DNA from 4 places in the Cytobacillus gottheilii genome. Region 1 is predicted to be linked to each of the others. Evidence: predicted binding sites of a transcription regulator. Region 1 holds the regulator's gene; each other region holds the start of a gene.
What was found. Region 1 encodes Rex, which represses fermentation and respiration genes when NADH is low (regulators of the CRP and FNR family bind a similar motif). Its sites were predicted from a motif close to TTGTGAAATATTTCACAA; they were not measured.
Positions count from the first base shown of each region.

Region 2: the regulator Rex is predicted to act here: its motif matches at 4,597-4,614, upstream of arcA (arginine deiminase).
Region 3: the regulator Rex is predicted to act here: its motif matches at 5,184-5,201, upstream of nirB (nitrite reductase large subunit NirB).
Region 4: the regulator Rex is predicted to act here: its motif matches at 4,627-4,644, upstream of J1899_RS06590 (cytochrome-c peroxidase).

Region 1 covers NZ_CP071709.1:393,316-400,748, reverse strand. The annotation lists gene groL (chaperonin GroEL) at 1-1,236, opposite strand, end outside; gene groES (co-chaperone GroES) at 1,293-1,577, opposite strand; gene J1899_RS02130 (CPBP family intramembrane glutamic endopeptidase) at 1,918-2,646, shown strand; gene J1899_RS02125 (YdiK family protein) at 2,643-2,849, shown strand; gene J1899_RS02120 (redox-sensing transcriptional repressor Rex) at 2,907-3,551, opposite strand; gene moaC (cyclic pyranopterin monophosphate synthase MoaC) at 3,576-4,061, opposite strand; gene J1899_RS02110 (ABC-F family ATP-binding cassette domain-containing protein) at 4,227-6,146, shown strand; gene tsaD (tRNA (adenosine(37)-N6)-threonylcarbamoyltransferase complex transferase subunit TsaD) at 6,393-7,421, opposite strand; gene rimI (ribosomal protein S18-alanine N-acetyltransferase) at 7,418-7,433, opposite strand, start outside.
Region 2 covers NZ_CP071709.1:2,309,795-2,317,227, forward strand. The annotation lists gene chbG (chitin disaccharide deacetylase) at 1-230, opposite strand, end outside; gene J1899_RS11435 (GntR family transcriptional regulator) at 248-976, opposite strand; gene J1899_RS11440 (TetR/AcrR family transcriptional regulator) at 1,241-1,804, shown strand; gene J1899_RS11445 (serine hydrolase domain-containing protein) at 1,801-3,213, shown strand; gene arcA (arginine deiminase) at 3,257-4,489, opposite strand; gene J1899_RS11455 (glycine C-acetyltransferase) at 4,800-5,990, shown strand; gene J1899_RS11460 (L-threonine 3-dehydrogenase) at 6,175-7,116, shown strand.
Region 3 covers NZ_CP071709.1:910,057-917,489, reverse strand. The annotation lists gene J1899_RS04410 (NAD(P)-dependent oxidoreductase) at 1-146, opposite strand, end outside; gene J1899_RS04405 (sirohydrochlorin chelatase) at 146-865, opposite strand; gene cobA (uroporphyrinogen-III C-methyltransferase) at 871-2,322, opposite strand; gene nirD (nitrite reductase small subunit NirD) at 2,338-2,649, opposite strand; gene nirB (nitrite reductase large subunit NirB) at 2,663-5,077, opposite strand; gene J1899_RS04385 (exonuclease domain-containing protein) at 5,357-6,340, shown strand; gene J1899_RS04380 (hypothetical protein) at 6,396-6,587, opposite strand; gene J1899_RS04375 (dienelactone hydrolase family protein) at 6,967-7,433, opposite strand, start outside.
Region 4 covers NZ_CP071709.1:1,331,354-1,338,786, forward strand. The annotation lists gene J1899_RS06575 (M20/M25/M40 family metallo-hydrolase) at 1-1,038, shown strand, start outside; gene J1899_RS06580 (dihydroorotate dehydrogenase) at 1,043-2,857, opposite strand; gene J1899_RS06585 (DUF5068 domain-containing protein) at 3,134-4,390, opposite strand; gene J1899_RS06590 (cytochrome-c peroxidase) at 4,752-5,804, shown strand; gene J1899_RS06595 (HelD family protein) at 6,976-7,433, shown strand, end outside.

The DNA.
Region 1 (7,433 bases):
ACCGGAAACGATTCCTTCTTCTACAGCTGCACGCGTAGAGTTTAGGGCGTCTTCGATGCGAAGTTTGCGCTCTTTTAATTCAGTTTCAGTTGCAGCGCCGACTTTCACGACTGCTACACCGCCAGCTAATTTAGCAAGGCGCTCTTGTAATTTTTCGCGGTCAAATTCAGACGTTGTTTCGTCCATTTGAGTGCGGATTTGGTTTACGCGGCCAAGGATTTGCGCGCTGTCTCCAGCACCTTCCACGATTGTTGTGTTTTCTTTTGTTACAACCACTTTAGAAGCGCGTCCTAGTGCGTCAATACCAGCAGATTTCAGGTCACGGCCAAGCTCTTCAGTGATCACTTCACCGCCAGTAAGAATTGCGATATCTTCAAGCATTGCTTTACGGCGATCACCGAAGCCAGGAGCTTTAACAGCAACAGCGTTGAATGTGCCGCGAAGTTTGTTTACCACAAGAGTAGAAAGTGCTTCTCCTTCTACATCTTCAGCAACTAGTAATAATGGCTTGCCTTGCTGTACAACTTGCTCAAGTACAGGAAGAACCTCTTGGATGCTGGAGATTTTCTTGTCAGTGATTAAGATATATGGATTTTCTAAAACAGCTTCCATTTTATCTGTGTCAGTTACCATGTATGCTGATGCATATCCGCGGTCAAATTGCATACCTTCAACCACATCAAGCTCAGTTGTGAAGCCTTTAGATTCTTCAATTGTGATCACGCCGTCGTTGCCAACGCGCTCCATTGCTTCAGCGATTAATTGGCCAACTTCTTCGTCAGCAGCAGAGATTGCAGCAACCTGTGCAATGGACTCTTTGCCTTCGATTGGCTTAGAAATAGCTTTTAACTCTTCAACAGCTGTAAGAACCGCTTTTTCCATTCCTTTGCGGATCCCCATTGGGTTTGCACCAGCTGTTACGTTTTTAAGACCTTCGCGGATCATTGCTTGAGCAAGAACCGTTGCAGTTGTAGTACCGTCACCAGCAACATCATTTGTTTTGCTTGCTACTTCTGCAACAAGTTTTGCACCCATGTTTTCGAATGCATCTTCAAGTTCGATTTCTTTCGCGATTGTCACACCGTCATTTGTAATTAACGGAGAACCGAATTTTTTCTCAAGAACCACGTTGCGTCCTTTTGGTCCAAGAGTTACTTTTACTGCATCTGCAAGTGTATCAACCCCGCGCAGCATAGAGCGGCGAGCTTCTTCACTGAATTTAATCTCTTTTGCCATTTGTAATAACCTCCTCAAAGATTTTAAAGTAATATAAGTCTAAGTCTATTTTTGATTTATCCGATTACTGCAAGAATATCGTTTTCACGCAGAATTAAATATTCTTTGCCTTCGTATTTAACTTCAGTTCCAGCATATTTTGAGAAGATAATGCGGTCGCCATCAGCAACTTCCAATGCAACACGCTCACCATTTTCAAGCACGCGTCCAGTACCAACCGCTACGACTTTGCCTTCCTGCGGCTTTTCCTTTGCAGAGTCTGGAAGCACGATACCGCTTGCAGTTTTTTCTTCAGTTTCAACAAGCTCGATAATAATTCGATCACCTAGTGGCTTTAACAAGTGAAACAACCTCCTCAATCATTATGTAGTGATTTATTTATTAGCACTCTATCGACTTGAGTGCTAACACATTTATTATATTAATAGTTCTGACTTTTATTTGCAAGCATGATGCTGTATTTTTCATAAAAAATTTTAGTCTTAAAAAGGAAGTCTATTATTGCCTGCGCCAGAGTCCAGAGAGATCCATTTCTGGCAACCTCTTCATTATATACATTCCCATTCTTTTTATGCATAAAGGCTGTTCAAGGTATCCTTCTATTTGAAAGAAGCTCCTCTTTATGAGTAAAATGGTTAAAAGAGCATTTGCTTGATTCTATGTCATAAGGGAGATCATCATTTGAAAAAAGAATACTGGATTATTTTAATTGTGTATATTGCCATGCAGCTTTCCTCCATTGTCGGCTTGCCGCTTATGGTATTTGGAAGTGAGCTTATAACTGGCACTCGAATGGATGAAGGGACGGCCGTGTCTTCTTGGCTTGTGATTAGCTTTTCGCTAGCGCTCATCATCATTCTTTTCCTGCTGCGAAAGGATATGAAAGTGGAGCGTAGTTTATCTGAGCAATCATCCGTTGTAAAATCGATCGCCTGGGCCATTGGCGGGGTGTTTTTAGCACTGATTGCACAATCTGTTGCTGCAAATATTGAATATATGATTGGCATTGAAATGGGGTCAGAGAACACACAGCAAATCATGAGTATCATTGAAACGTCTTCAATTGTTATCATTGTTGTGTCGATTATTGGACCGATTTTGGAGGAAATCATTTTCCGGAAGATTATTTTCGGCAGCCTGCATAAACGCTTCAATTTTTTCATATCAGCGCTCCTTAGCTCTGTCATCTTCGCGGCAGCACATACTGAATTTGAACATCTGCTTCTCTATTCAGCGATGGGGTTCACGTTTGCCTTTCTATATGTAAAAACAAAGCGGATCCTTGTGCCGATCTTTGCTCACGTGGCCATGAATTCTCTTGTAGTCGTCATGCAGCTTAATATGGAAGAAATCGAAAAATGGCTGGAGGAAATGGAACAAGTGGCCGCATTTTTTGGAGGGGTACTATGAGAAGAACTCCTCTGTTTTCAGGCATCATTTATTTGATCCTTGGAATACTATTTGTCTACATCGCTATTCAAAGTCTTCAGCAAAACGGAGAGTGGGGATTCATAACAAACCTTCTCATTATCATTGCTACCTTTGACATTGGAGCTGGCCTCAAAATGATCAGCTTCCACTTTAAGCTTAAAAATCTTGAAAACAAAAAATGAGCCTTTATTAGGGCTCATTTTTATTTTGAATAAGACATGCTTTCCTAGAGGGATCTCCTACATATCTGCCGGGTAATGTTTTAAGAAATAAATTAATGATTGCAATTCCACGGCTAAGTCGATATGGTGAACCCTGATTGCTGGAGGCACAGTTAATCTAGCAGGAGTAAAGTTTAAAATTCCTTTTACTGTGCTTTGTGAAATTCTATCTGTAATCGTTTGGGCATGCTGTGAAGGTACAGTTAAGATCACAACTTGGATGTCATTTTCTTCAATGACCTTCTCAAGATCGTCCATATGATAAACGGATACATCCCCAATTTTTTGATTAACTTTATCGGGCGAAACATCAAAGCCCACTTCAATTTTTGTATTGTTGTTTTTTAAGAAGTTATAGTTTAATAAAGCAGTCCCCAGATTACCAACACCAATTAAACCAACCTTTGTTACTTCATCTTGGTCGAGCGTTTTTCTAAAGAAGGACAGCAGATAATTCACATTGTAGCCATAGCCTTTTTTTCCAAGTGCTCCAAAGTAAGAAAAATCCCTTCTGATCGTGGCAGAATCAACTTTTACAGCATCACTTAATTCCGCAGACGAAACCCGAAGCTTACCTGATGCATGCAGATTTTTTAAAAATCGATAATACAGCGGTAATCGCTTTGCAGTAGCCTGCGGAATTTTGGTTTGTTCTGTTGACATCATTGTACCTCCGTATTCTCCGTCCTACTCCGTTCTTTTAAAATCCCCATTTTTGCCGCCTGTTTTTTCTAGTAAGTAGGTTTCCCCTATGATCATCCCTTTATCGACGGCCTTGCACATATCATATACAGTCAGCGCACAAGCTGAAGCAGCTGTTAACGCTTCCATTTCAACACCTGTGCTTCCTTTTGTTTTGGCAGTAGCCGTAATTTGCAGAATATGATCAGAATCTGTCAGCTTCCATTCAAAAGAAATGTCCACACTTGTAAGCATGATTGGGTGGCACATTGGAATAATGTCAGATGTTTTTTTACTTGCCATAATTCCGGCAACTTGTGCAACGGCTAATACGTCTCCTTTTTTCATACTGTTAGACGTAATCTTGTCGTATATGACCTCATTTACTTTTATACTTGAATGGGCAATAGCTGTGCGAACGGTTTCGGCTTTTTCGCCAATATCAACCATCTTAGCTCTGCCTTCTTCATTAAAATGCGTTAAATCTCCCATATACTAACACCTCACAACAGAATCATACACTATTTTAGGTGCATTTGTGTATAGTTTGTATTGATATTCACATATTTATTTGCAAATTTCTTCAAATAACGTCGGTTTATTGCCGAACCTAAGCGGAATACGATACACTTGTCTTATATTGCAGAGGTGAAAATCATGATACTATTACAAGTTAATCAGCTCAATAAAAGCTTTGGTGCTGATCCAATTTTAACGAATATAAAAATGGAAGTGCAAACAAGAGACCGCATTGCGCTCGTTGGACGAAACGGGGCAGGCAAATCGACTTTATTAAAAATAATCGCTGGCCATATTTCTTATGACAGCGGGGAAATCATGAAGCCAAAGGAAGTAGAAATCGGCTATTTGGCGCAAAATACAGGACTTGAATCTGAACTGACAATTTGGGATGAAATGCTGACTGTTTTTGCTTCATTACAGCAGCAAGAAAAAGAATTGCGTTCATTGGAAGAGAAAATGTCTGATCCTAACGCAATGAGCAATGAAGAAATGTATAATCGCATTTTAAAAGAGTATGATCGCCTTCAGGTCAGCTTTAAAGAGAATGGCGGCTACCAGTATGAAGCAGATATCCGCTCGATTTTACACGGCCTGAACTTTCACACCATAGGATATGATGCGAAAATATCATCTTTAAGTGGCGGACAGAAAACACGGCTTGCACTCGGTAAGCTGCTCTTAACAAAACCTGATCTGCTCATTCTTGATGAGCCAACAAACCATTTGGACATCGAGACCCTTTCATGGCTCGAATTTTACCTGCAGAGCTATGAAGGAGCTATTTTAATTGTTTCGCATGACCGGTACTTCCTTGACAAGGTTGTTACGCAGGTTTACGAAATCTCCCGTCATCAGATCAAAAAGTTTACCGGAAACTACAGCCGCTACTTAGATCAGAAAGCTGCAGATTTTGAACGTGATATGAAGCAGTATGAAAAGCAGCAGGAAGAGATCTCAAAGCTACAGGACTTTATTCAGCGGAACCTTGCACGTGCCTCTACGACTAAAAGAGCACAGAGCCGCCGTAAACAATTAGAACGAATGGATGTAATGGATCGTCCCCTTGGCGATGAGAAATCAGCATCTTTTGGCTTTCAAATTGACAGGCAATCAGGCAATGATGTGCTGCAGGTTATGGATCTCGCTATTGGCTATGCAGGTGAAGCAGTTTCTGAAAACCTTTCATTCCGGATTACTAGAGGAGACAGTGTCGCTTTAGTGGGACCCAATGGAATTGGGAAATCTACTTTGCTGAAGACGATTATTGAAAACCTTCCAGCCTTACAAGGTAAGATCCTGCACGGTTCCAATGTAACGATTGGGTATTATGATCAGCAGCAAGCAGAGCTTACATCCAATAAGCGTGTTTTAAATGAACTTTGGGACGATTATCCGCAAATGCTGGAAAAAGACGTCCGAACCGTTTTAGGTAACTTTCTTTTTTCAGGAGATGATGTATTAAAAACCGTGTCTACGTTAAGCGGCGGCGAAAAAGCGCGTCTTGCTTTAGCCAAATTAATGCTGCAAAAATCTAATTTTCTAATACTGGACGAGCCTACCAATCACCTGGACCTAGACAGTAAAGAGATTCTGGAAAATGCTTTAATTGATTATCCCGGTACCATCTTATTTGTCTCTCATGACCGCTATTTCATTAACCGCATTACATCAAAAGTAATTGAACTGTCAAAAGAGGGTGCGGAGGAGTTTCTCGGGGATTACGATTATTATGTGGATAAAAAGAAGGAGCAGGAAGAGCTTGAAAAGTTTGATGCTGTTTCTGCAGCTGCTGAATCTGTATCTTCGACTGAAAAAAATAATTACCAATTAGATAAAGAAGCCAAGAAACTGGAACGGCAGCGAAAAAGAAGAATAGAAGAGATCGAAAAACAAATCGAGCAGCTTGAGCTCAAAATAGAAGAATTCGATCAACTTTTATGTGATCCTGAGGTTTATCAAGACCATGAGAGGGTACTAAAGATAACAACAGATAATGATCTGGCAAAACTTGAGCTTGAGACCCTTCTTGAAGAATGGACTGAGCTAGCAGATTAATTATCGTACCCCCTTTAGACATTAATATTCTCTAAAAAAGAACCGGGACTATTGTCATCTCGGTTCTTTTTTTATCCACAAATTTATTAACAAACCAACCCTTGAAAAATAAGTATTCCACACACTTTTCCACAATATCCACAAAAAGTTGTTCACTTATCCACATATCCACTATATTTTTCTGAAAATTAATTTATTTATCCACAAAAAATAGCCCCTGTATGAACAGGGACTTTTTCCTACTGTTTAAGAATTGTGGATAGATATATCGAGACCAGGATTAGCATTGAGATTTAACTGTGATCTTATCCCTTTATCATAATAAATACTGCCAGCAGCTGCAATCATTGCTGCATTATCCGTACATAATGATAAAGGAGGGATGACCAGATCAATCTCTTCAAGAGGTTCAAAGGTTTCCTGTAAGGCTGCACGCAGGCCTTTATTAGCAGCTACTCCCCCAGCTAATAAAACTTGGTTAACCTTATAGGCCTTTGCTGCCTTTGCTGCTTTTGTGACAAGTACATCAATCACACTTTGCTGAAAACTGGCAGCTAATGCTTCCGGTTCTATTTTTTCTCCCCGCTGTTCTGCATTGTGGACAGTGTTGATAACTGCTGATTTTAAACCGCTAAAGCTAAAATCATATGAATCCTCTTCCAGCCATGCACGCGGCAGCGGAATTGTTGGCTCGCCTAATTGTGCAAGCCTGTCAATATGAGGTCCGCCTGGGTAAGGCAGATTCAATGTTCTCGCTACCTTATCATAGGCTTCACCAGCAGCATCATCTCGTGTTTCACCGATTACTTCGAAATGACCGTGCTCTTTCATATAAACAAGCTCTGTATGTCCTCCAGAAACGACTAGTGACAGCAGTGGAAACTTCATCTCTGTCAATAAGCGGTTCGCATAAATATGACCTGCTATGTGGTGAACACCAACAAGCGGAATATTATGTGCAAATGCCAGAGCTTTTGCCGCATTAACTCCTACCAGCAGAGCACCCACCAGCCCAGGCCCTTCCGTGACAGCAATGGCTGTTAAGTCAGAGAACGTAATATCTGCTTCCTTCATCGCCTCTTCAATGACAATTGTCATTTGTTCAACATGATGTCTGGAGGCAATTTCCGGAACTACGCCGCCAAATCTTTTATGACTTTCTATTTGAGAAGAGACGATATTCGAAACGATCTCTTTTCCATTTTTCACAATTGCTACAGCTGTTTCATCACAGCTTGTTTCAATTCCCATTATCCATTGATTTTGCTCACTCATAAGTTCACCCAC
Region 2 (7,433 bases), 1.9 Mb from region 1:
TTTGTCAAGGAATCACTATCAGCAGCAATCGGCTTTCCCCAGGTCAGTACAAGATGAATGCCAACTTGTAAGCTTGGGTACAGCCGCGCTTGTTCAACAGCATATGATGCAGCAAGTCCATTCATCATCAGTGTTGCTGACTGAACTATTCCATTAACATGTGATTGAATAATCCCATCTGTAACTCCTTTTGTAAGTCCGTAATCATCTGCATTTAAAAGTATTTTCATATGAACCCTCCGATTTCTTATTGTTCCTCCGTGTAGTTTCTCTCAATGATAAAGTTCGTTTTATCTCCTCTAAAATAAGAACGGGAAAATTCTACGCGCCGCCCTGATGTATCCAAAGCAATCGTTTCAAGGTAAAAACAAGGAAGATCACGTTTGCATTTTAAATAATTGCTCGTGCGTTCATCTGCAAGAGTAATTTCCACATTTTCCGTTGTTTTAGCAATACGGACGGAAAATTGCTGTTTTAAAGAAGTATATAGGGATGATTCAGCATGTTCTTTGGTGATGCCTGGTGCGACTTCCCATGGAATATAGGAGATTTGATATTGTGTTGGTTCACCGTTGGCACCTCGTGTACGCTCAATTCGCTGAATGGGCGCATTCGCGCTAACCTCCAATATATTTTGCAGAAACTCATTAGCAGGAATCACTTGAATGCTGATGAGATGGGTGGTTGCTTGTTTTCCTTGCATGGCCACTTGATCACTATATTTTTTGACTGTCTGTGTGAGCGATTGACTCACTTTTGGATCGGCTACAAAAGTGCCTTTGCCTTGGTGACGGACAAGATAGCCTTCTTGAGTGAGCTGCTGCAGTGCAGCACGTATGGTTGTTCTGCTGACATCAAATTCTTTGCAGAGTTTATATTCAGTCGGAAACTGCTCTCCATGCTTGTATTTGTTTGATTTAATTTGATTCATCAGCTCTTCTTTTACAAAAGCATGCAGTGATTGATTTTTTTCCATTATGGACCCCTAACACATAATCATTTAGTTAATAAAATTTTAGAAAGCGGTAACAATTTTACTTTTTCTTATAGTTTACAAGAACATACATTATAAAACAATTAGTAAATTGTAATTACAAATTTTTATACAAGATACCTATTTCTAATTATTATTCATTTATGAAAAATATAACTATTATTTAAATAAGAGGGAATTTAATGTAAATAATTTGTTATTATGATATGATTTGGTTGGTTGACCAACTAAAAGGGAGGATTACAAATGCACCAGATTGATAAACGATCGAGATTAATCAAAGCAGCTTACAAAATTTTTAGTCAAAAAGGATTTTATAATTCTTCTATAAAAGATATTGCAGCGGAAGCTGAAATTACCCCTGGCCTTGTTCATTATTATTTTAAAAACAAGGAAGAACTGCTGTTTTCAGTACAAGAATCTATTCAAACGGAATACCAAAAGCAATATGAAGGAAAGCAAATGAATGTAGATATGGTTCTGCAGGAAATTCAATCTAGAGTTGAAGAAGACCCTGATTGGTATAGGTTTAGATATGAACTCTATTCTCTGGGGCTGAAAAAAGAAGAGTATAAAGATGAAGTAAAGGCCATTTTGCAATCCGGGAAAAGAAGTCTAGCACAGCCACTTGAGGATCATTTTATAATGAATAAGAAAAAATCTGAGGGGCTGTCAAGCATCCTGTTAGCTTGTTTTGATGGACTTGCTTATCAAAAGTTAATTGATGAAAACTTTGATTTGGATGAATCCTATAGAACACTAAAAAAGATGGTAGAAATATATATATGTGTTGGAGGAGAAAAAGAATGAAAAGGTATTTAGTTATCCTCTACATTTTTCTAACAATAGTTCCATCTTTCGAAGTAAGTGCTCAAAATAATAAAACTGATAAAATTAATGAATATATTAAGGATGCAATGGACCAGTATCAAATTCCTGGAGCAGCTCTTACCATTATTGATGGAGGGGTAGAGATCATCAATGAGCAATGGGGAATATTAAGTAATGGAGAAGTCGTGACAGATGACACCCCTTTTCTGACTGGATCTTTGAGTAAACCTTTTACAGCACTTGCCATTTTGATTCTTGCAGAAGAGGGAAAAATTGAACTTGATCAGTCCATTGATACATATATACCAGAGTTTAAATATGTTGCCTCACATGACCATGAAATCACAGTTTACCACTTATTGAGACAAACGAGTGGAATTTCTCAGTATGATGGTTTAAAGGTAACAGATAGAGAAAACACTGAAAACTGGGATATTTCAGCAGCGATAAAGGAACTGAGTGGTGTAAAACTCGCTCACTCACCAGGAGAAAAATATGAATATAACTCTGCTAATTACTTGCTGCTGGGAGAAATTGTAGAGCATGTCAGCGGGGAATCTTTTGGTGATTTTCTAGTGAGCCAAGTTTTTAAACCATTAGAAATGAATCATACAGGAGCAAGTGTAGAACAAGTCCGTGAGTTACATTTAGTACCTGGTTTTGAGTCATGGTTTGGCAAGCCGGTTAAAAGTGAATTTTTATACGATCCAGCTGGGGCACCATACGGATATATTGCATCGACGGCAACCGACCTAACAAAATTTCTAACATTTTTATTAGAAGGGAACAAAGACATCATCTCTGAAGAAGGCATGAGACTTTTCACATCACTCCCTGAAGATGGAAATTCGTATGGAATGGGCTGGCATTTTAACGAAGAAGGAAGATTCTTATTTCATGGCGGCGCTACCCGTGATTTTAGAGCTGAGATGTATTTTCGGCCGGAAATACATCAGGCTGCTATTCTTTTAACGAATAAGTACCACTCACTTGAAGACCCACAGGTTTATTATATAATGAATGGAATTAGAGATTTACTAATCCATGATCATACAGAAGCATTGCCCGATCAGTCTTTATTGTTTCAATGGATATTGCTTGCCATCATTATATTCCTTATTATTTTGGCTATCATGAGAATTATGAGAAAGAGTCAAGTAAAGAAAAGATATCTGACCTATTTTCTCTCTACAATATTTGTGGTTATTTCGCTTGGTGCCATTCCAATGATTGTAATCACACAACAAATTCCGTGGAGAAGCTTTCAAATATTTGCACCTGATTTAGCTTTTTTAGTTTACTGCATAATGTTCCTGTTTTTATTACATGCAGTAATTCCATTAAAGTTCTTTTTTTTAAAAGATAAGAGCAGTTCAATAGCAAAATAAACATAAAGCGAGGGACTCCAATCATAGGAATCCCTCGCTTTACTTATAAATTCTCCCTAACCAGTGGCATGCTCATGCAACGCGGGCCTCCACGGCCTCTTGACAGTTCTGAGCTTTCAATTTCGATGACTTCAATTCCATGTTCACGGAGAACGTTATTTGTAACTGTGTTGCGGTCGTAGGTAACAACAACGCCTGGTGCGATGGAAAGTGTATTAGAGCCATCATTCCATTGTTCCCGGGCAGCTGCGATCGGACATCCGCCACCACAGGGAATTAGAGTGATTTCTTTAAGATTTAACACTTCCTTTAATGCACTTGTTAAATCAGATTTCCTGGAAATCGCAAATTCGCCTTCTTCGCTTGTTTTTTCAAGAATATAGATATTAAGTCCGCCTTCTTCACTTTCAATCCCAGGATGATAAGTGAATTTGTCATAATCAACCATCGTAAACACAGTATCTAAATGCATATAAGCTCGTTTTTTCGGAATCTCAACTGCCATTACTTTCTTAAATGTATTGTTCTGTTTAAACACTTCTGATGCTAATTTTTCAATACCTTGGGCAGTTGTTCTTGCACTTACGCCAATTGCTAAAACTTCACTGCTTAAAACAAGCTGATCGCCGCCCTCCATTGAATAAACATCATTCCTGGAGAAGTACGTTTGTGTTTGAGCGTCTCGAAAGCAGGGGTGATACTTCATAATCGTATCAACAAAGATGGACTCACGCCTTCTGGCAGGCTCATACATACGATTAATGGAAAGCCCATTCCCAATGACCGCTGCTGGATCTCTCGTAAAATAAAGATTTGGCATCGGATCTAAATAAAACGGATAGTGCTCATTTGTTATTTCATGCAGGTGCACTTGCTTGCTTTTAGGAATTTTTGATTTAGGGACTCCTGACATGACGATGCTGACGAGCTCGTCTCCTCCTAATGATTGAAAGTACTCTTTTACACTATCGTATGAGCCGTCTAAGTTTTCCAAGCCATCTTTTAAGATCTCATCCATAAAATATTGCCTTGCATCCTGATTCTGTACGGCTTCTTTCATTAAAACGTCAAGATATAGAACTTCGATGTCTCTATTCGTTAATTGTTGTGCAAAATAGTCATGTTCTTTTTGAATGATGGGAAGGTGAGGAGTATCATCGAATAATAGTCTTTCTAAGTATTGTGGCATTAAATGCTCGATTTCTAATCCTGGTCTATGTAGCATAACTGTTTTAAGTCTACCGATTTCTGAAGTTACATTTAATTGCTGCTGCATTCTATATTTCCTCCTAATTTCTTTCTATTTGAGCCGTTCCCTTCAAATTGGTAGAGTAAACAGATCAATTGCATGTATAAATATTCACCCCTTCCTTCGAAGGATAAAAGCGAATATTTTCACCAATAGTATGGGATGGGAGCGTAAATTCATGCATAAGTCTCAGAAATTTATGTCCGCTATATATGTACAAAACAAAAAAATATGATAAAGTTATAAGTGGAAATACTCAACAGTATAAGGTTTTCGCTGTCCTCACAGAGAGGACAAATGTATTATTTGATTAAAGAATCGAATGGAGGCTAAATTTATGACAAGCAAAAAATTAGATTCATTCCTTGATGAAAATTTAAATGATCTAAAAGGCAGAGGTTTATATAATGTAATTGATCCATTGGAGAGTCCAAATGGTCCAAAGATCAAAATTAATGGGAAAGAACTCATTAATTTATCTTCTAATAATTATTTAGGACTGGCAACAGATGAAAAATTAAAGAAAGCTGCAAGAGAAGCTGTAGAAAAATATGGTGTAGGAGCAGGGGCTGTTAGAACGATTAACGGTACACTCGATATCCATTTGGAGCTTGAAGAAAAACTTGCACAATTTAAGTATACCGAAGCAGCAATTGCTTATCAATCAGGATTTAATTGCAATATGGCTGCTATTTCAGCTGTAATGGATAAAAATGATGCCATTTTGTCTGATGAATTAAACCACGCTTCTATTATTGACGGCTGCCGTCTATCAAAAGCAAAAATCATTCGATTCAATCATTCAGATATGGATGATTTACGTGCGAAGGCGAAAGAAGCAACCGAGTCAGGTCTTTATAATAAAATCATGGTGATTACAGATGGTGTTTTCTCTATGGACGGAGACATTGCGAAGCTGCCAGAGATTGTGGAGATTGCAGAAGAGTTCGACTTAATTACATATGTAGATGATGCACATGGTTCAGGCGTTCTGGGCAAAGGAGCGGGTACTGTTAAGCATTTTGGTTTATCCGATAAAATTGATTTCCAAATTGGGACACTTTCAAAAGCAATTGGGGTTGTAGGCGGCTATGTTGCCGGAAAGCAATCGTTAATTGATTGGTTAAAGGTCCGCAGCAGACCATTCTTATTCTCCACATCTTTAACACCTGCAGATATTGCTGCATGTATTAAATCAATTGAAATCTTAATGGAAAGCACCGAGCTAAATGAAAAGCTATGGGAAAATGCTAATTACCTTAAGGATGGCTTGAAAAAGCTTGGCTTTGACATTGGAGAAAGTGAAACACCCATAACACCATGCATTATCGGAGACGAAGTAAAAACGCAGGAGTTCAGCAAGCGCCTAAATGAAGAGGGTGTTTATGCAAAATCGATCGTGTTTCCGACAGTACCAAGAGGAACTGGCCGAGTAAGAAATATGCCTTCTGCAGCACATACAACTGATATGCTTGATGAAGCAATTGGTATTTATCAAAAAGTTGGCAAGGAAATGGGATTGATATAAAGAAATAGGTGAAGGGAAGGGAACGTGTGATCCTTCCCTTCTAACTGGTAAAGGAAAAGACTTGAAATTCCCTCGTCACTTTACCTTCCAAATTCCTTGGAACTTTCATCAAATAGTAAAAGTTTATTAATATCAATAGAGCTATAGAGCTTTGTCTTCACATTAGAAAGGGCTGGGGATGAGAATGAAACGAATAATGATTACTGGGGCATTAGGGCAAATTGGTTCAGAGCTTACAGTGAAATTAAGAGAAATTTATGGTGCAGATCAAGTTATCGCAACGGATATACGAAAAAATGAGACAGAAGCCGCTTTGTCTGGACCTTTTGAAATGGTAGACGTGACGGATGCACGGACGATGTTAGAGGTTGCAAAAAAATACAATGTTGATAGTGTAATCCATATGGCTGCCCTGTTGTCGGCAACAGCTGAAGCAAACCCTGTTTTTGCTTGGAATCTAAACATGGGCGGACTGATGAACGCTCTTGAAACGGCACGAGAATTAAATGCCCAATTCTTCACACCAAGCTCAATTGGTGCATTTGGACCATCAACACCTAAAGATCGAACACCGCAGGATACTATACATCGACCAACAACGATGTATGGAGTAAATAAGGTAGCTGGAGAATTGTTGTCAGATTATTATTTTCATAAGTTCGGAGTGGACACAAGAGGATTGCGTTTTCCTGGTTTAATTTCATATGTCACTCCTCCAGGCGGCGGAACAACGGACTACGCTGTGGAAATCTACTATGAAGCAGTTAAGAATGGCAAATATACTTCCTATATTGATAAAGGAACATATATGGATATGATGTATATGCCAGATGCTTTGGATGCAATCGTTCAATTAATGGAAGCCGATCCAAGTAAGCTAAAGCACCGCAATTCGTTTAACGTTACTGCAATGAGCTTCGAACCTGAACAGATTGCTGCAGAAATTAGAAAACATATTCCTCATTTTGAAATTACGTATCAGGTTGACCCTATTCGCCAAGCAATCGCTGATAGCTGGCCAAATTCCATTGATGACTCTGCCGCAGTCGAAGAATGGGGCTTCAAAGCCAACTTTGACTTACGGAAGATGACAGTGGATATGCTGGATAAACTTAAACAAAAATAAGTGATCTCATTCAGAGGTAAAACCATTCACAAATGAGTGTAATGATACAAAATAGAATAGATAAAAAAACAGGCTGACAAAACGGATTGTCAGCCTGTTTTTTTATAGAGTGCCGTATTAGCAGCAATTTGACAGGGCAGAAGACCTCATGGTGATTGTTATGATAAATTAGCGTCATATGATCTCTCAAGTGATGAAGTCTGCAACCAGTAATAAATAAGTAATTCCCTGATAACTTCCATATCATCCTGTAATTACGAATGAATAGTAGAGAATTGGAAATATTAAGGATCTACAGTTCAAAAAAACAGCAAAGA
Region 3 (7,433 bases), 520 kb from region 1:
CCCAAACCAGCTGTCACTCGGGGGCTGATGATTGTCACCGCTGCACCTGCTTCTAAAAGTCCTGCTGCTTTTCGTTCGGCAATACCCCCGCCGCCGATGACGGCTGCACTCTTTCCTTTTAAGTTCATCATCATTGGATACAGCATCAGTTTCCGAACTCCCCTTTCGTTCTTTTTACAAGTAATTCTGCCAGTCTTGGATGAAATCCAAGCGGCTCACAGTGAATGACATCAGCAGAAGCGCCTTCTGCCAGTTCTTTGATTCTTTTTGTGAAAATACCGGTAAAAAGCAAATGCGGAATTGTGTATATCGTTTCATACCCTGACTCCACAACATTATGCAGTTCTTCCTGGTAGCCTGGACTGCTTTCTTTTAAAAAACAGGGAAAAACATGCTGGCTATTTAATTCTGCTTTCAATAGATTACTAAGCTCAGATAGTTGCCTTTCGCTTTCCTTTATCCTGCTTCCATGTCCGACCAGCAGTAACGCTTTTTTGCTGTTATGTTCACTAAAATTCTTTTCTTGCACACGCTCTGCCAAAATTTTAGCAGCGAGAGGATCAGCCCCTAGTTCTCTTCCATACCGAAATAACATATGTGGGTAGCGTTCCTTCATTTTTGCAATTTCTTTAGGAATATCCTCTTTACCGTGAATACCAGCTAAAAGTAAAACAGGCATAACAAAGAGTTCCGAAGCACCTTTTTCAACACATGCTGCAACTGCTTCTGAAATGGAGGGTGACGCATTTTCAAGAAATCCTACCTCCTGTATCGCTGCATTAATATGCGGTTTAACTTCCTGAATAAAGGCATGGAATTCTTCATTGCTGCTGGAGTTTCGGCTGCCATGCCCGATATACAACACTGCTTTCAACGTGTCAGCTCCTTGCCCTGAGAAATCATCATATGGAGCAGCTCATCAGCTGTCGGCTTTTCGGGAATTGTAATATGTTCATTCGTTAATTCCGAGGTTGCATTGCTGCTCTTTTTTCCCATACAGTATAGCATTTTCCCTTTTAAAAAGGAGGCTGGTTCCATGTTCATTTTCTTCGCCGCTGTCATCATTGTTGTAAATGCCCTGCCGCTCGGGATGATGACACTTTCTATCGCTGCGTCCTCAAACAGGCGGTTATATATCGGGAAATAGCTCTCGTCTATGATCATTTCATGTGTATAAAAGTAATGTGCATTTTCATATACCGGCTCTATGTTTTTCTCGCCAATGACTAACAGTTGATTTTGATTTACATCTTCAGGCATATTTGATGCCATAATTCCGAACTGCGCAAGCTTTGCGATCGACTTGCTTGAGGCGCCATACACATTCCTTGGGACAGAACGAATGTCCAGTTTTTCCTCTTTTAAAAGGGCAAAGAAATCATCCACACTTTCTGGAGAGGTAAACAAAATGTTACTGTACTCGCTGAGATTTGGCAGTTCCACTCTTTCTTTTTTTGCTTTCATTTTCGGAAATTCGATTACATCGGCACCAAGATCGCGAAGCTTATTAGCAATTCGGCTTTCTGTCACCCCTGAGCGGGCAAGCAGAATCTGTCTTCCGTACATCGGTTTCTTTTCAAACCAGTTCAATTTTTCTCTTAGTTTCACAATCTCACCAACTAGTGTTATCGCTGGATTTAAGAATTGCTGTTCTTTTGCAAGCTCTGCAATGGTCGCAAGTGTGCCTTCTAGCGTCTTTTGTCTTCCATACGTGCCCCACTGAATTAAGATAACAGGTGTATCAGGCGACTTCCCGTATGCTGTTAAATTTTCGCAAATGAAAGGAAGGTTTTTAATGCCCATATAAAAGGCGATCGTATCCACCCCCTGTGCCAGGCCAGCCCAATTGATGCTTGGCTTGCCGTCAGCTGATTGATCATGCGCAGTCACAACAGCGAAAGATCCTGCATACGCACGGTGTGTAACAGGGATGCCCGCATAAGCGGCTGCCGCTATCCCGGAAGTGATTCCGGGAACAATTTCATATTCTATTTCATTAATAGCAAGTTCTTCCGCTTCTTCGCCAACTCTCCCGAAGACGGAAGGGTCGCCTCCTTTTAAGCGGACGACTGTTTTTCCTTCCAGCGCTTTTTCAACCAGCAGGCTATTAATGGTTTCCTGCCGTAAAATATGGCGATCCGGCAGCTTACCGCTATAAATAAATTCACAATTTTCCTTAGCTTCCATTAATAATTGCGGGTTCAGCAATCGATCATAGAGAATGACATCAGCCTTGGTGATGGCTTCCATCCCTTTTACTGTAATGAGTTTCAGATCCCCCGGTCCTGCTCCGACTAAAAATACCTTCCCTTTGTTCATCATGCTTCACCCTTTCCATTAATCTAGCAAAATATATACCTTGTCACCCTCTACTTTTACTTCATACTTTTTTACGCTTCCGGTATCTGGACTTTGCACAAGTCCGTCCAGCAGCGAGATTTTCCAATCATAGAGCGGACAGAAAACATAATGCCCGCTCACAAGCCCCTCAGATAAAATACCGCCTTTTGGATGGGGGCTCCTATTTTCTATTGCATGCACTTCTCCATTTGAAAGTTTGAATAATGCGATATTGGAATCGCCAACCGTTACCGGCTGCCCCATTTGTTCGTATAACTTTGAATATGGATAAACTTCAATTCTTCTCATTTGATCAGCCTCCTTAAACTAGTTCTACTTCTTTAGTAGAGTAATATTTTTCATTTACTTTTTGATCTTCTATCGCTTGCTTCCACGGCTCATTGTAGCGCTGTAATGTTTGGTCAAGACGATCATTCAGCTTTTCTCGTATGTTTTTATCAGCCAAGTGAGCTTTTACATGATCTAAGCCAAGTCTTTCAAGCCATGTGGAAGTCCGTTCCAGATAGTTTGCTGTTTCACGGTAATACTGCAAAAATGCGCTGGAGTATTCCATTACCTCTGCTTCTGTTGTGACGGTCCACGCTAGATCGCCTGCACGCAGATCTGTACCGCCGTTTCCACCAACATAGATCTCCCAGCCGCCGTCAATTCCTACATATCCTAAGTCTTTAATGCCTGATTCTGCACAGTTTCTCGGGCAGGCAGATACGCCCATCTTCACTTTATGAGGTGTATCAAGCCGTTCAAATTTCTTCTCAAGCTCCATTCCGAGTGACATGGAATCCTGTGTGCCAAAGCGGCAGAATTGGGAGCCAACACAGGTTTTAACTGTTCTTAATGTTTTTCCGTACGCATATCCAGATGGCATATCAAGCTCCTGCCATACAGCTGTCAGGTCCTCACGTTTTACGCCAAACAGGCCGATTCTCTGTCCTCCTGTTAACTTCACAAGTGGAACATTATATTTTTCAGCGATTTGGGCAATTTTCATTAAATCTTTTGCATTTGTCACGCCGCCATACATCCGTGGTACAACAGAGTATGTGCCATCCTTTTGAATGTTTGCATGCATTTTTTCATTTACAAGTCGAGAATCGCGGTCATCCTCGTAAGCATCCATATGAACCATGCCCAGGAAGTAATTGATCGCTGGGCGGCATTTGCTGCAGCCTTCCTCCTGCTTCCATTCGAGAACGTTCATCACTTCTTTTACTGCTGTTAAGCCTTTTGTGCGAATTTCTTCTACGACTTCATCCCGGCTGAGTGCTGTACAGCCGCAAAGCGAATCTTTTGCAAGAGAAGCATCAAAGCTGTCGCCAAGTGTATGCATTAAAATGTCATTCACAAGCGGTTTACAGCGTCCGCAGGATCTGCCGGCATTTGTGCAACCGGAAACTTGGTTTAATGTTGTTAAGCCTTGTGTTTGGATGGCTTTAACGATGGTCCCTTTTGTCACACCATTACAGCCGCAAACCACTTCATCAGCCGGGATCGAACCGATATCCTCGGCTCCTTCCTCTCCTGCTTTCTGCAGAAGAGAGATGTCTGTAAGGTCGGTAATTTCTTCTTTGCCCATCATCATCCGGAATAGCTTGCTGCTGTCCTTTGTATTACCATAAAGAACAATTCCTGCAATCTTGTTGTCACGGACAAGAATTTTCTTATAAATGCCATCAAATTCATTGTGAACTTTGATCGCTTTTACAGATGGGTCATCCATTATTTCTCCGGCAGAATATAAGTCCACACCAGAGACCTTTAATTGTGTGCCCGTAATTGAACCTTCATAAGTACTTTCGCGTTTGCCAACGATTGTTTCTGCAAGCACTTTTGCTTGCTCATATAATGGAGCTACAAGACCATATGTGACTTCCCGGTGCTCTGCACATTCGCCGACTGCATAAATATCAGGAATACTTGTTTCAATATAGTCGTTGACGACAATTCCGCGATTCACTTCCAGGCCACATGCCGCTGCAACCTCAATATTCGGTTTAATTCCAACAGCCATGACGACTAAATCAGCAGCCGTTTCGCTTCCATCTGTGAAACGAATGCCAGTTACCCGGTCCTCACCGAGGATTTCTTCTGTCTGTTTTTCCATCAGGAAGTTCATTCCCTGGCTTTCAAGTTCTCTCTGCAGCATTTGTGATGCTGTTGGATCAAGCTGCCTTTCCATTAGATGCGGCATTAAGTGAACCACATCAACCGTCATGCCAAGATCAATTAGACCGCGTGCTGCTTCAAGTCCTAGCAGACCTCCGCCAATGACAACCGCTTTTTTATAAGACTCTGCCGTCTTGATCATTACTTCACAATCATGTATATCACGAAAACCAGTTACGCCCTGTTTTTCTGCACCCTTTACTGGCAGAATAAACGGACTCGAACCTGTCGCTATAATTAACTTGTCATATGCAGTGATACGCCCATTGCTGCTCTCCACTGTTTTGTTTTCAGGATTGATTTTCACAATGCTTTCGTTTGTAAATAGCTGAATATGATTCTCCTTATACCAATCCCAATCATTCATGATGATCTCTTCCACTGTTGTATCACCCTGCAGCACATGTGATAACTGGATGCGGTTATAGTTAGGATATGGCTCTTTTCCAAAGATCGTCATTTCAAATTCTTCTTTATTTAATTTAAGAATTTCTTCGATTGCTCTTACGCCCGCCATGCCGTTCCCGATCATTACTAATTGTTTTTTCATTTTATAACCTCCTAAGTTTGCTCAATGTTTCACATATACATGCGATAGGTTTCTTCTTTAGGTATATTGTTTATAGGTTTATTATACAAGATAACTAGAATTTATTGTGTGAAGAACTTCACAATATTTAATTTTATTGGTTTTTGGTTCACAATTTGGACACGGTCACAGTGACGCCCCGAATTTTCTTGTTTCACAGGTAAAACCCTCCACTTGGATTTTCCCTGCTTTTTCTATTAAACTATGAATAAACAATCTCTGTATGAAGGGAGAAAAACGATGGATTTTATTGCGATTGACTTTGAAATTGCCAATAACCGTCTGGACAGCGCCTGTTCAATCGGAATGGCATTTGTTCAAAACAACTCAATTATAGACGAAAAATATTATCTTATTCAGCCTCCAACATTGTTCATGGATCCTGGGATGGTGCGGGTGCATGGAATTACTGAAGATGATGTTAGAAATGCACCTACATTTGATGAAGTGTGGAAGGAGATTCAGCAATATTTTCAAGGAGAGCATCTCATAATTGCTCATAATGCTCAGTTTGATATGAGTGTGCTGAAAAACTGCTTGCTCACATACAAACTGGATATCCCTGAATTCACTTATGCATGCAGTATTCCCATCAGCTCATGTGCACTTGGCCGTGAAAGAGTCAGCGGCTCTCTCAAGGATCGAGCTGAACGTTTTGGCGTCCAATTAGATCAGCATCATCATGCTTTATCAGATGCAATTACATGTGCACAGCTTGTCATCAACTGTGTCAAAGCAAAAAGACGTAAATCACTGGAAACATTTTTAAGCACCTATCGTTCTGTTTCGTTAAAGTCCTTTTCAGAATTAAAGCACCAAACTACTTTCGGTAAAAAAACAGCGGTACCAGCAAAGAAACGGTTTGCCAGTGCTCCAGTGATTTCTTCTATTACAACAAGCAAAACAGAGTTTGATGAACAGCATCCTCTTTACGGAAAACATATTGTATTTACAGGTGAATTAGCTGGGATGGATCGTGCGGAAGCCATGCAGCAGGTTGTGGATCATGGCGGATTGCTTAAAAGCGGTGTAACAAAACAAACCAGTTATCTTGTTGTCGGCACACAGGATAAAGCACTGGTTGGCAGTGCTGGTGTGAGCTCGAAGGAAAAAAAGGCGGCTGCACTCCAGGCAGAAGGTCTGCCGATTAAAATAATCAATGAAGAACACTTCCGAAAACTGATAGCTGGGCGGATGAGTTTGAGTTTTAAGCAGTCACAGTGACGCCCCGGATTTTCTTGTTTCACAAGCATACCGAAACTGCAAAAGAAAAAGCCGATTACAGCGTAATCGGCTTTTCAAATTTAGGATAATGCTTTATATTATTTGTCTTTGTAGTTGTTGATGGTTCCATCAGTGATCCGTAGTAAACAACATAACGTGACTCTTCGTTTGGCTCTGGAATGCTTTCCTTGATTTGCTCATAGTTAAACTTCCCATAATCTGATAACATTTTAAATAATGTTTTCATTTTATAGCCTCCTTTTGTTCGTAACCCTATTCTAAAGGAGAAAACTGAAATCCTCAAAGTCGATTTTCACTCATGTAAGCGTTAATCATCCTTGATAATAACTCTTTTTATTCCAAATTCTTTTATTTTCTTAAAATTACTCTGTTTCATTAAATTTATACAACTGTATCATGTTCAGTTATTCACAATAAAAGTTATATTTATCCGTTGAAATGTTTTCTTTTCAACACTCCTTTTATATTGTGAGGCTATTTAACAATTGAAGAAAAAACTGTTATATAGATTTTTCAAAAGAAACTAGTACAGAATATTTAATAGAACTGCTTTTTTGCATAAATACACTCCTTAACTTCTAAGTTAATTGGAAACTAGGCTTTCCTTAAACCTGTTTCTTAAGGAAGCGAATCATTTCTCCTTCTGCTCTCTGTGCTGATTCTTTATTGTATTTTTGAGAATACGGATCACTAAATCCATGGAGGCCATTCATTTTATGGATCTTAACGTTATCTCTTTTATTCAAAATATCAATTAATTCATCTACATTAAACGAAGTTTCTCTTTCCGGGAAAAAGAGCATGGAAGGGCATACCGGAGACACTTCCGGATACTTTCTTATCCGTGAACCATAATATCCAACAATTCCATCTATGTGTTTTTCAGTACTGCATAACCAGGCAATTGTCGCTCCAATACTAAAACCAAGCAAAAATATTATTCTATATTGACCCTTCACTTCATCTGCTATATTCTTCACGATTTTTAAAGTAGCTTGCATATCGATTTTGTTAATAAAACTTTGATAAGCCATTTCTTCTTGATCATATTTAAAAGGAACTTCTTGTTCGA
Region 4 (7,433 bases), 940 kb from region 1:
AACAATGATTTTATATCCCCTTTAGCAGATGGAGATGAAACGAAATATATTTATACAGGGGCAGCTGGGAAATTACTTCCGAGCTTTGCGGTCTTTGGAAGAGAGTCACATGTAGGTGAAAGTCTCCTTGGAGTAGATTCAACCTTAATTGCAGCAGAATTGAATACAAGAATCAATCAAAATTTTCATCTCACTGAAAAGCTCTCTGATGAGCTTGTTCTGCCGCCCAGCTGTTTATATATGAGAGATGAAAAAAAGAGATATGATGTCCAGACAGCGGTAACAAGCAGGATCTTTTTTCACTATTTTATATACGAAAAACCTCTACAAACCGTAACAGATGAGCTAGTCAAAATAGCAGCCGAAGCATGTACAGCGATTGAAAAGCGGCTTGAAGATACGTTCGAGTTATACAGAAAAACAAATAATCTTCCGAAAAGAGATGTCAATTGGGCAATTGAGGTTCTAACGCTCAAAGATCTTTTGGACAGACTAAAAAGGGAAGGAATTGAAACAGACGAGATCATAAGCGAGACACTCCATCTATGCCGGTTGGCAAAGATGGATGCCAGAATGACTGCTTTTGAAATTGTGGAAGCATTGCAGCAGGCTGATCCAGAAAAGAAGCCTCGAGTCATCTTGTTCTATGGAACACCTTTTTTACCGTCTAATTCATTGTCTGAGTCAGAATCAAAAGGCAATAGCTTAAGATCCAAATTAATGAATATCTTGGAGCAAACATCAGCTGAAACAGGGGAAACCTTTAAGGTAAGAAAATATTTCCCCTATTTAGCCGACGGAAGCTTTATGTCATTTCAAGGAAGCGAGGAAGATATAAGCACATTGCGGAAAAACTTCCCTGCTATGGACGCTCTCTTTCCTCTGCCTCTTAAAACAATGACACAGCTGAATATCCCTTCTATTAATCTCGGTGTATTCGGCAAAGGCGGTCATAAGTGGACCGAACGTGTGTATAAGCCATATACGTTTCATACTTTACCTAAGCTGATTCGTGATTTTACTAATAGTATTTTGTGATTGTTTATTTTCTTAAAAATCTCCTTGATAGCAGCAGTCCTGCCACAAATAAAAATAGAGCAAAATAGGCAGGAAGCAAGTGGATAAAAGAAGTATAGCCGATGATAAAATGGGTTGAAATCCCTGCAGCAAAAGCAGGGATTCCCCCAATCAAAAGTGTGTTCCATACCCAGCTTGCTCCTTCATGAAATCCCCACAATGAAATCATTAGTACGAGCAGTCCAACGCTAAACAAGGCGCTGCCAAACCCGGCGCGGTCATGTGCTATGACAGGAATCAGCTGTTCATTTAACATGCTGAGCTGTTCTGGTGTCATACAGATAAAAGTTAAATCTGTGCTTACAAAAACATTTGATACGCCAATGACCGAGATCACAATTCCCCCTATGACAAATGAAAATCCAAGTACAACAAAGCATAGCTGCCCCCAGAGGGCTGTTTTCCATGCTGCTGTATTTTTTCTGTTTTTAGACAAGGGAGATTGCCGTGCTTCCTTCGTTTTTTTTGACCCAAGGATAAAAAAAGGCAAGAGGATCAGCCAAAGTAATCCATGCAGCCAATCGAAGTACCCAAACCCAATGAATAAGAGAATACCAAGAAAACCAGCAGTGCCTGCAATAATGACAGCTTTTCTTGCCCAATGGATGTTGTTTCTGACAGCATGTTTTGCCAGCTGCATATACAGAAACCCTCCTGAAATCATTGTTCCGGCAAGTGTCATCCGATCATGTGCCATGAATTGGATGATTTTCGGGTTAACGAGCAAAAGCTGTTCTCTTGTCATGCCCAAAAAAGTTTCATCATAAGGTAAAATCACTCTGCTCATACTGAACAGCAAGGCAATAAGTCCGCCAATTAAAATGCATAACCCAAAAAGCCAAAAATAAATCCAGCCAGATTGCTTTCCATTAGAAATGTCTTCTTTGCTTTCATCTGCAAGTGCCTCGTTGATGCGCTTTGGAAGTCCTGGACCTGATATAACATACCCTTCTGATAGCATCATAAATCTGCAGCCGGCATGATAAAGTTTTACAGCGTCATCGGGCTCATGAATGCTTCCTGAAACCATGATGTTTGTATAGCGCTGTAAATTCTGAACATCTTCCAGAAGAGATTCAATTGAACCATGCTGATCTGTATCAATCAATATCATTTCATGTTTTGTTAAGTGCTCCCATTCTATGATGCTAATATCTTCAGCCTTTATAGCGGGAATAACGGGACATGGAAGGGATGCAGCCATCCTGCTGATTTCCTCGAGATTGCAGCCATCCCCATCGGCTTCGATCACAAAAGCGGCTGCAAACTCTTCTAATCTATGAGCCATTTCACGGAGCTCGTTTTGCTTTTCAATTGCGTTTCCCCGGGGATGGCGAAGCCGGATTAATAATGGAATATCCATTGTATGCTTTTTTAACTGTGTGATGGTTTGACTTAAGCCAATTGAATAGGTTTGTGATGGTAAATATAAGGAATTTCGATCTTCTGAAAATAAAGGCATTTCTTCTGCTGCATCCTGATGAAGGGAAACCGGGCCAATTTCTAAGAAGCCAAAACCAAGCTGATTAAATGCCGATGTGCCAAGTAAATGCGGATCAATTCTCCCGCTTAATCCGACTCTGCTTTTCAGCTGGTATCTAAAAAATGGTTGCTCTAGAGAAGCTGATGGTTTTAAATGTCCTAAAAATTCAACAAGCCTGCTGCCGAACGGAAGATGAACCATCGTATTCATTGCATTGTGAATAAAAGCTCTGCCGGTTTGAGCAGGAAGGCGAGATAAGAAAGGTTTAAAAATTGTATGATAAGACCAATCAGGCATATGATCACCTCATTCTTACAATGACGTTATATTTGTAACGGCTTTAAAACTTTATGAAACTATAAATATTTTATCATGGTGAGAATAGGAAATTACAGAGCATTTGAAGGAGAAAGCTTTATAATAAAATATCAACACTAGAAGCAGTACAGAATTCTCACTCGGAGTGTACAAGACTTTTAAAATATCCCTCATGAACATAAGCATGGAAGGTTTGAACGGGGGATTGGGTAAAACAGAAAAACCCCAGAAAATCTTCTGGGGTTTGTTAGCGCATTATTGGTGCGGATTTGGAAGTTCAAAGATGGCTTGCTCGCCTTTGAATGCTTTTTCGCCGCTTTCAAGATAAAATGGACCAAATTCCAGCGTGAATTTTTTATAGATGGAAAATTCATCTTTTCTGAATAAAAAGACATGATATTTCTCTCCAGCTTCTCCTGCAGCTATCTCACGCGGATCTCGTGGCTCAGCTTGTGCAACGTTTAAATATCTTGCTCTGCTGTCATCCACATCAAGCATCGTGCCTAAATTAGAAATATTAACTGCAGAATCAGACTGATTATCAATGTTCAATTTAACGGTTAGGGCAACAATTCCGCTGTCACCAAAATCAGTGAACATGGATGCATTCGCATCTGTCGGAACAACATCGGTGTATTGGACCCCTTCAAGTGTTACTGTTACGTCACCGATTTGCTTTGTCTCATTTATTCCTTCTTCTTCAAAGAGGATGGTCTTATCAGCCCAGTTATCTGTTGTGAGGCGATCCTGGTAAAGCGAAGGCTGATCAGCAACAGCAGAAGCCTGCTCACCAGCATAGACGAAATCATAGGCTGGTGAGTTTTCAAGATTACTGCCGGAGTAATCCTTATTATCAGCTATTCCACCCTCAATAATATATTTAGGAGTTACTGTTTTCATTTTTTCAAATTCTGCTTCTGTTAAAATAAACGTTATCAAACCGGTTACTTTTTCGCCAGCTTCATATAAGCTGATTTCATCTTGATTCTTTCTGAGCTTTTGAATCTGCTGGTCTTCAGGTATTAAATTTTTGCTTTCTGAATTTATATAATCTAACTCATTTTCGAGTTGGATTTTATGGAAGTTATTATAGTATAGATTTTTATCTGTTGTATTTTCGAGTGTCACTTCTGCCGAAACAACATACCCATTTACTTCATCATTAAAATAAGAAGCGTAATCCTGATTCATATCTGTGATTTTAGTCATTTCATATTGATTCACGGAAATGTTAAAGCCATCTAAACTATGGGTATACTGTGGTGATTCGTTTTTATAGATGCTTTCAATAGTGCCTTCCGTTTCTTCTAAGAGCGGATTTAAATATTCACTTGTCTGACTGCTTTCCTCTGTTTCTTCTTGTTCTGCTGGTTCAACTTCCTCTGTTTGTTCAGATTTTACTGTTTCCTCAGTTTCGTTTGCTGCTGATGTTTCCTCATTGCTGCCATTTCCACATGCAGCTAATAATAGTGCTGTTGATAACATAGAAACTGCCAAAATTTTTGTTTTCACTGTTTACACCTCGTTATGTAATTTTTTCCTGTTCATTATAAGGGAATTAATACACTTTTTTCAATTAAAATACATAAATAGTAAATTATTACTATGGTAATAAAAACATAATGATAATGAAAATAGGTATAAAGAAATAACATCTGTTAAATAGAGAATGATAGATAATAGGATCTTATGAAATAACTTTGCAGTCTTTATAACTTAAATAAGTTGTTTACAAGGCATAAGTTGATTTGTGATAAGTGTCACAAACTTTTCGGAAATGGTTGCTAAATCATCATTATTTTAGTTATATACTCAAACTGAAAAATAAAGATAGCGTTATCATTGGGAAATTGAAAAAGAGGGGGAGTAACTGATGAAATTAAGATATCCGTTATTCATATTTATGGTTCTTCTAATGCTCAGCGCGTGCGGCAATGAAAACGAGAATACTGCAGCTCCTGAAAAAGAGCAGCCTGAAACCGAAACAGCTGGTGTCGATGAAGAGTTAGAAAATGCAAAAGCGATGTTTGAGCCGTTAGGTGAAATGCCAGTACCTGCTGATAATGAAATGACAGATGAGAAGGTTGAATTAGGAAAAACACTTTATTTTGATCCTAGATTGTCTGGAAATAATAAATTGAGCTGTATGACATGTCATGCTCCAGGTGCAGGTTATGGAGATGGACTGGAAACATTTTTTGGATTTGAAGGCGCACAAGGGAGCAGAAATAGCCCCACTATTATCAATTCGGGCTATTATCCTGAATACTTTTGGGACGGCAGAGCAGGAAGTCTGGAAGAACAGGCACTCGGACCGATACAATCTGAAGTGGAAATGAATCAGGACATTGATGAACTTGTTATTGAACTTAATGGTGTGCCAACATATGTAGAACAATTTAACACTGTTTTTAATGATCCGATCAGTGCGAATAATATTGCGAAGGCAATCGCTGCATTTGAACGAACCATTGTCATCTCAGATACAGCCTTTGATCGCTATTTACAGGGTCAGGAGGATGCAATTAGTGCAGATGCACAAGAAGGTATGAAGCTTTTTGCCGGAAAAGCAAGCTGTATTACCTGCCATGCCGGCCCAATGCTCTCTGATTATAGCTATCATAATCTTGGAATGACAGGTGATGAAGGAAGATACGAGGTAACCAAAAACGAAGAAGATAAAGGGAAATTCCGTACAACGGGTTTAAGAGGTGTAGCTCATACGGCACCATTTATGCATGATGGCAGCTTTGCCACTTTAGAAGATGTGGTAAATTACTATAACGACGGCGGAGGAGATCATGTAAACAAAAGTGATCTGATCAATCCATTAGGCTTAACAGATAAAGAAGTGCAGCAGCTTGTCGCTTTTATGGAAAGCTTAAGCGGTGAACTGCCAGAAGTTGAAACGCCTGAGATACCATAAAGGTTATTACTGGGAAAGTCGGAATTTATTTTCCGGCTTTTTTAATTGGAGAGTTCTCTTTAAAGTAAGGGCCAATGAATATTTCTTAAAAGGTGTGTGTGTCAGAGTTAGGGCGTGGGAGTAATCCTAAAAAACGTGTGGGTCAAAGTTTAGAGGAATAACTGCGGGCGAGTCATTCCTGGAAAGTGCGGTAGCCACAGATTTCAGGAATTACCCAAGGCGAGTTATTCCCGAAAAGAGGGGTAGGCACAAATTTCAGGAATTACCACGGGCGAGTCATTCCCGAAAAGAGCGGAAGGCACAAATTTCAGGAATTACCACGGGCGAGTCATTCCCGAAAAGAGCGGAAGCCACAGATTTCAGGAATCCCCCAAGGCGAGTCATTCCCGAAAAGAGCGGACGCCACAGATTTCAGGAATCCCCCAAGGCGAGTCATTCCCGAAAAGCAGGGAAGCCACAGATTTCAGGAATCCCCCAAGGCGAGTCATTCCCGAAAAGAATGGAAGCTAGAGATTTCAGGAATCCTCCAAGGCAAGTCATTCCCGAAAAGCAGGGAAGGCACAGGTTTCAGGAATTACCACGGGCGAGTCATTCCCGAAAAGAATGGAAGCCACAGATTTCAGGAATTACCCAAGGCGAGTTATTCCCGAAAAGAGGGGTAGGCACAAATTTCAGGAATTACCACGGGCGAGTCATTCCCGAAAAGAGCGGAAGGCACAAATTTCAGGAATTACCACGGGCGAGTCATTCCCGAAAAGAGCGGAAGCCACAGATTTCAGGAATCCCCCAAGGCGAGTCATTCCCGAAAAGAGCGGACGCCACAGATTTCAGGAATCCCCCAAGGCGAGTCATTCCCAAAAAGAACAAGAAGCACAGATTCCAGAAATATCTAAGACCAAAAAACCTCGTAAATATCCAATAAGAAAAATTCTCCCCGGCCACCGGCTTTCGGAAACCCTAGTTCATTGCCGAACAACGTGTATCGCTGCTTTTTTTCATAAAACATTGCCTGATCCAGATTTTTCTGATAATATATTCTTCTTCTCACGCGTTTTGCTATTCTTAAAAGCATTTGCACTTAAAGCTTAGGATGATTAGAATTCCCGGGCGAAGTGCTGTGTGCTTTTTCTTTCTCCATTGCGGCTGAAATTAATCTTTGGAGGTAAAAAGAATGTCTCTTCAGAACCACCCCGATTACGAAACAGAACTGCAGCGATTAGAATTTACTAAACGGTATATTGAAGCTGTTGTGAAAACAGCTGAATCCAGTAAGGAACAATTTCAGGAAAATATGAAAGAAGCCTTTTCGGATACCGATTGGCTTGAATCCAGTTTAAGCTATTCTTCCCTGTTAACCAATGCAAGGTTTTTTGAAATGTCTAAGGATGAGTTGAAGTCTTTAAAAAAAGCCAGAAGAACGCCTTATTTTGCGAGGATTGATTTTAACCGTGATGGTGGAGGAGAAAAGGAAGTTCTATATCTTGGCAAAACTTCTTTATATTCTCGGGAAAGCCAGGAGCAAATCATAGTGGATTGGCGCTCACCGATTGCAAACCTTTATTATGAGGGCAGACTTGGACCAGTCCAGTATGAATCCTATGAGGAGAGTTTTTCTGGTGATTTGTCGTT